Regions from separate parts of the Rothia sp. CCM 9419 genome, predicted to be linked through region 1. Evidence: riboswitches for the same ligand, from Rfam matches in the RefSeq annotation. Region 1 holds a riboswitch; the other holds the start of a gene.
The links. A riboswitch is a leader RNA that binds a small molecule or an ion and turns the genes downstream of it on or off. The one in region 1 is predicted to bind S-adenosylmethionine.
Positions count from the first base shown of each region.

Region 2: it holds a riboswitch for S-adenosylmethionine, as region 1 does, so the genes downstream of both, ACN08W_RS05635 (LLM class flavin-dependent oxidoreductase) here and ACN08W_RS07740 (nuclease PIN) in region 1, are expected to answer to the same signal.

Region 1 is NZ_JBLXXY010000009.1:3,589-7,002, reverse strand. Features, by position in the region: gene ACN08W_RS07745 (SNF2-related protein) at 1-855, opposite strand, end outside; SAM riboswitch class IV at 1,001-1,129, shown strand; gene ACN08W_RS07740 (nuclease PIN) at 1,161-1,355, shown strand; gene ACN08W_RS07735 (plasmid stabilization protein) at 1,352-1,801, shown strand; gene ACN08W_RS07730 (DUF6350 family protein) at 1,986-3,414, shown strand, end outside.
Region 2 is NZ_JBLXXY010000005.1:41,264-44,677, forward strand. Features, by position in the region: gene cls (cardiolipin synthase) at 1-489, shown strand, start outside; gene ACN08W_RS05635 (LLM class flavin-dependent oxidoreductase) at 569-2,065, opposite strand; SAM riboswitch class IV at 2,165-2,277, opposite strand; SAM riboswitch class I at 2,453-2,541, shown strand; gene ACN08W_RS05640 (AMP-binding protein) at 2,547-3,414, shown strand, end outside.

The sequences.
Region 1 (3,414 bases):
GGGCAGTGCTATTTTTTCTGCTTTTTTGAGTACTTTCCATAGTAGGGACGAGTTAACCGTAGAAAGTGTTACCCAATCGCGGTGGGAAGTATACGCTGATTGCCAAGGTCTGATGATGGAGTAGAACTCTCGCAACCATCGTTCGTGTTCGGGTCGGAGGGCGTGGCTGCTTGTCTTTCCGGTGTAATCTTTTTGGAAGTGTTCCCAGTTGATGCCGTCTTTAATCCAACGGTTGTTTTTACCTTGGACGAGTGGGCGTGCTTGTAGGGTGATACGTGGTGTTTTGTGTTGACCGCTACCGAGTGCGAAGCGGGAGTTAACGTGCATTTTGAGGTCGAGAGCGGCGATGGTATTGCTGTTATTTTCGTAGGGTATCCGGTGATGCTGCGCCAGTGTTTGTGACAGTGTTCTGCGCCATGTCGACATTTTTTGTTGTTCTGCTAGCTCTTGTGCAGTAGTGATTCCGTGGTGTTTGAGCTGTTCTTCGCTGAGTCCGTCTGTGACGCGTTGAGTGGAACTTTGAGCTTTGCTAACTTTTTCGGCTCTTTCGATGGCGGTGAGCATGATGGCTACGGAGTGTTTGCAGTCGGTGCGTACTGGGCAGGTGCATCGTGCGGAGAAAGCGAGGGATCCTTCAACCTGTTCTGCGGGGAAGACAATTTTGCTGAGGTATGGGTCTGTTGCGTCGCCGTAGGTTGTTCCTGTCAGGATGTGTGCTTGGGCGTCGTAGGAGTATCGGGCGACTTTGCCTTCTTGCATGTATTGTTTTCCGCGCAGGTAGGTGCGGTGTCCTACTTGCTGGATAATTTTTGCTGCGCTGACGGGGATTCTGGGGAAAGCTGATGGTGCATTCACGGTGGTTGTATCCTCTGCTGGCAGGGTGCATATATGTTCTAGGTTACCGGATGAGCTTGCACCAAAGCTGGTGTAGCCTAAATCTCTCAAATATTTTGGGTTGAGCTCTTTGTTTTTTGTGGTGGTTGCGTTATTCTGGATTCAGCTTCAAGAGTTTCAACTGATAAGCTCCGACTTTAGTTGAACGCCAACCCCATGTTCACGGGTGGCTCGGATGACGAAGCGGTTCGTATTCGCGTCATAGTACGCAGGCTGGTACGGACAAGAGCACTTCGAAAGGAAAGCGCATTCAGCGCAGTTGTATCATGCACAACACCGCTCGCCCTCAGCACAATATTCAAACTGTTTCTTCTGCTCAAACTCGTGGCGGTTACGCTGCCGTAAGCATTCAAGATTACACTCGTATTTCCCATGAGCGTTCTGAGTTTCTTAACTTTTTGCTCTCTCCTAATCCGCACGGTATCCCTAACCAGGAATACGGTATCTTACAAGCAGCATGAGTATAAGAGGACTACTTCTAGACTCTGATGTACTAGCAGAGATTCGCAAAGCCACACCACATCCGCAGGTCGTTGCGTTTCTTCGCCGTCGCTCATATATGGTGATGTACATATCAGCACTTAGCCTAGGCGAACTTAAAGGGCTTTACCCCTACCCTGAAACAGAGCGGTGGGTTAACGAACTTCTCGAACGTTTTAGCGGGCAGGTCCTCGACGTTGATACGAACGTATCTTTGGCATGGGCCGGTCGCCAAATTCGTGCTGAAGAACGCCCCTCACCAGAAGGCCCTTATACGCCATTGCCTACCGCCGCACTTGAAGGGCTCATGGCTGCTACCGCTGAAGTGCATCAGCTAGAAATAGTTTCTTCTAAAGCAGATATTTATCGTCGCTGGGGAGTCCCTGCCGTTAATCCGTTGCATGAAAACACCGCGCGAGGACTATAAACACTGTGTCTTTTGCATGATCTTAAGATGTAGGCTGTGATGAGCTTAGCGTCTTGACCGGCATACATGGTATGGTTCAGTGGGGTGCACGCGGTGAAGAAAATCCTTGGTTTATGTCTCATTTGGATGAGAAAAGCTGTGTGAACTTCAGAGTTCAATAGAGTTCATGACAAGATAAAAGACGATGAAAACCAGCGTGATGAAACCTCAACAACGTTCGATACCGATGCCCCTCTGGCTACAGGGGGTTGTCGAACTCTTTCGTACTGCCTTCTACTCTTGCTTTGCTGTAGTGCTACTACTGGGTGCCGTATGGTTTACCGGCGGTTTTGAACAGCGTGACCTCTACGCTATGGCAGTTTTAGTTAGCCAAATGTGGCTTCTAATCCATGGGGTTCCTCTTCATCTGAACATCTCTGCCCCGTATGGAGACACCCCCGATATTCAGGGGACGATGAGCTTTATCCCGTTGGGTTTAACGCTGATACCCTTATGGTTATGTTTCCGTTCAGGACGAGTCTTAGCTCAAGCATCTCGTGAGGGACAATTCTGGATACCAACATTAACCGGAGCTATCACTTATAGTGCCTGTGCTGGGGGCTTGAGCCTTTTGACAACAGATACTGCTGCGGTAGCGTACCCTGTAGCTTCTGCACTTGTACCGTGTTGGGTCGTTTTATCAGGGCTTATTCTTGGTGGCTGGTACGAGTCTCGTTCTTTGGCGAGAATGATCGGTGTTAACGCTGCAGAATGGGTTGCTCAGTTTAGCCAGTACTCACGTTGGACGGGTTCTTATGTTTGGACGGTTCTTCGCGCATCAATCGTGGCAGTTCTTGCGTTTATTGGCTGTGGAGGGCTATTACTGAGCTTGTCTTTGCTCTGGCATTGGAGCGATGTCGTCACAATTTATCAATTGCTTGATGCTGGTGCTATCGGCGATACGGCTTTGACCTTTTTACAGCTTGGGGTCATCCCTAACGTAGTTTTTTGGGCGATGTCTTGGAGTGTCGGAGCTGGTTTCTCATTGGGAGAACATACCTCCGTAAACTTCTTTGAACACTCTACTGGTGTGCTCCCCGCTTTCCCTCTTCTGGGTGCCTTACCAACGGTCAATGAGCCGTGGAGCTATATTGCTATTGCGGTTCCTGTGCTGTGCGGTATTGTTGCTGGCTGGTGGTTCTTCCGCGCCGGCGAAGACCATCTTGATGAGTGGCTTTCTCTTAAAATTCCTTTCCGCTGGATTTCTTTGCCACTATCAACTTTTGCCTTAGCTATCTTTGTTTCTATTCCTGCCGGCATCATTTTGGCGTTATGCGGTTGGGCATCGCGCGGTTCTCTTGGTATGGGACGTTTTACTGATTTAGGGCCAGATGCTTTATTATTTGGTGCTTTATCTGCCGGTTGGATTGCTTGTGGCGTGATGATGGGATCGGTGATGGCCCCTATCTTCCATCGTGGCGCTATTACTGAGCTTGAGCGTTTCTCTGAGCTAAAGAATGACCGTGAAGAGCGCCGTCGTCGTAAACGTCTTGCCCGCGAGCAGAAAAAAGCGCAACGTCGAAACTCTCGTCAGAATTCTGCTATCGCAGAAGTTGAAGAACAGCATGATGAAA
Region 2 (3,414 bases), on a different contig from region 1:
ATCAACTACCTCATTTACAATGCAGAACGACGCATCGTCGTCTGCTCCCCCTACTTCGTCCCAGAAGAAACACTCTTACAAGCACTCACCAACGCAGCACTATCAAAAATTGATGTCACCCTCATCGTCTGCGAAAAAGGAGACCAGTTCCTACCCAACATGGCTCAACGCTCCTACTACGAGAAACTTCTCCATGCCGGAGTCACCATCAAACAATACCCCGGGCCAACCGTATTGCACTCAAAATACATGTTTGTAGACGACCACCTCACGTTCATCGGCTCATCCAACATGGATCCGCGCTCATTTGCGCTCAACCTCGAAGTATCCACCTTCATCGTTGATACAGGAATGGTTAAAGAGTTAGAAAGTATCTCTGAAGAATACATCTCTCAATGCAAAACCCTCCGATACGACGAATGGGTTGCCCGCCCCAACCGTATCAAGGTCGTAGAAAATATCTGTAGGCTCTGGTCATCGCTCCTTTAAAAGATGAGGGTTCTCTCTGATATACCCCCTACACCAAAGAGAACCCTCACACGGCGAATCATGACCAGAAGAAAAACTCTTATAAACGCTCTGCCTGATTCTGAGCCAAGCTCAAAAACTGACGGGCAGGAGTGTCAGCAGCGTTAGGACCACCAGCAAAAGCGCCACGATATGCTGCCGCAGGATGACGCTCATTCACACGTGTATGCCCCACACCAAAAAGATTCTCACGCAATGTATGCCCCTCATACTCCGTACGATACCGGCCCCGCTTTTGAAGCTCAGGAACAACAAACTCCACAAAATCCTCAAAAGAACCAGGCGAAACATGATACGCAAGGTTAATACCGTCTAAATCACCCTCATCAATCCAGCGTTCCAGCTCATCAGCAACAGTCTGAGCAGAACCAATAATCACATCGCCCATACCACCAATAGCGCAATGACGAGCAATATCAGCACGAGTCCACTTCTTCGTCTGAGACTGCAAAGTAAAAGGCGTCAAAAAGGATTGGATGGACTCCGTCTTGACATACTCAAGAATCTCGTCCTCATCAAATAGTGAAAGATCAACACCAGACCAGCCACCAACAATTCCTTGAGAAGACTCTATATCCACATATTTCACATAATCCTGATACTTCTGCTGTGCCTTCTCGTCAGTTTCATCAACTACCACCGAAAGCATGGCAAGAATCTTCACGTCATCACGGCGGCGTCCGGAACGCTCAGCCTCATCACGGATACGAGAGGTCACATGCCTGGTCAAATCTGGACGTAAAGCAGAAATGAAAATCGCTTCGGCATGTTTTCCAGAAAAAGCCTGACCGCGAGAAGACGCACCAGCCTGAAAAATTACGGGAGTACGCTGAACAGACGGCTCGGTCAAAGAAATTCCAGGAACTTGAAAATACTTGCCTTGATGCAAAATAGGATGAATTTTCTCAGGATCTGCAAAAATTCCGCGCTGACGGTCACGTAGCACCGCTCCGTCTTCCCAAGAGCCTTCCCATAACTTATAACAGACGTCGAGAAATTCGTCAGCAATTTCGTATCGTTCATCATGCTCAATCTGACCGGCAAGCCCCTGATTCTCTGCCGCAGATTGAAGATAAGAAGTCACTACGTTAAAACCAACACGACCACCCGTTAAATGATCTAACGTTGCATAAGAACGAGCCAAAGTATAAGGCTGGTTATACGTCACGGCAGCTGTCACCCCAAAACCAAGATGTTCCGTGACCGCTGCCATCGCCGAAATCTGTAAGAACGGATCACCTACCGGCACCTGTGCACCATCACGAAGTACGGGTGCAACAGAATCCTTATACACGTCGTATACGCCCACCACATCAGCGATAAAGACCGCGTCAAAAAGCCCTTTTTCGCACACCTGAGCTAAATCTGTCCAATATTTAATGGTGTTATATTCATCGGCTCGCGAGCGCGGATGACGCCATAAGCCGAAGCTTTGGTGGCTTGTTGTGGTCATATCAAACGCGTTGACAACGATACGTTTTTTAGAAGAAGACGGTGTCGTAGTAGGTTGTTCTGTCGTGGCGGTATGAGTTGCCATAAGTTTTTTCCTTTGCGTTCTTAGAGGAGAGAGCACTCCTCTATGAGGCGTGGCATATTGAGAACCATATTTTTCGGTGTTGATATGCCCGACGCATAGGCGCCGTATTTGCCGTTGTGATTATTTTGAGCCGGATCTTCATCTGGGGCACCCCGCTACGGGAAGAGGGTTGCCGTCCAACAAGCCAGAGCTTGACGTTGGAACTCGTGATCGCTGGGTTTAGCTTATAAAAAGTTCTTCTTGGTACCCAAGAGCTTCAGTGTTTATTGCGGTGGGTGACGTTCGCTAAGGAATATGACTCTATGCAACGTGATGTGTTCATCTGCTGGCAATGGAAAGTAACGTCTAGATGAATGTGTACGGAAGGTATTACGGTAGAACTCGTCTAAACCATCCAGAGCGGCTGAGAGACCTGGCTCTAAGACGTCGCAGCAACCTCGCTTATGCGGTGGTGCTAATGCCAGAAACGATGGGAGTATCGATGTCGTATTGTTCGTCTTTTTCTTATTCAGACCCTCGAAATCAGGTGCAGAATCCGGCAGATGTTTCGGATCAAGAACGTATTGATTTTTGGGCAAGGCAGGCGCGAGAACGTCTTAGTTGGGGAAAGCTATGGGATGAGGATAAAACGCATGAGTTTATTCCTCCTCGTTTAGTAGACGTTCGTGAAGATGGTGTTCAAGAATTTTCTGTTCCAACGATTAAGTGGTTTGAGGGTGGTCAGCTCAACGTTGCCTATAACTGTGTGGACAGGCATGTAGAGCAAGGTTTTGGCGATAAGGTTGCGCTTTTCTTTGAGGGTGAACCTGGTGATCGTGAAGCTATCACTTATGCTCAGTTGCAACGCCGTGTGGCTCAGGCGGCACATGGTTTAGAGCGTTTGGGTGTGGTTAAGGGTGATCGTGTTGTTGTTTATTTGCCGGTGATTCCTGAAACTATTATTTTTACTCTTGCCTGTGCGCGTATTGGGGCGATTCATTCTCTTGTTTTTGGCGGTTTTTCGGCGGAGGCTTTGAAGTTTCGGGTAGAAGATACTGGTGCCAAGGTATTAATTACAACTGATGGTCAGAATCGTCGGGGTAAGGTTGTTCCGGTCAAGTCGATAGCGGATGAGGCGTGTTCGTCTGAGAATAATATTGAGCATGTGGTGGTGGTGAACCGTACCTCAGCTACCGAGCAGGAAAGACAGAGTGTTCCGTGGTGTTTGGGGCGAGATGTTTGGTATCACGATTTGATTGAGGGTGTTCCAGATACACATGATTATTCATTGCATGATGCTGAAGATCCGTTATTTATTATTTATACGTCGGGGACAACGGGCCAGCCTAAGGGTCTTGTTCATACTATGG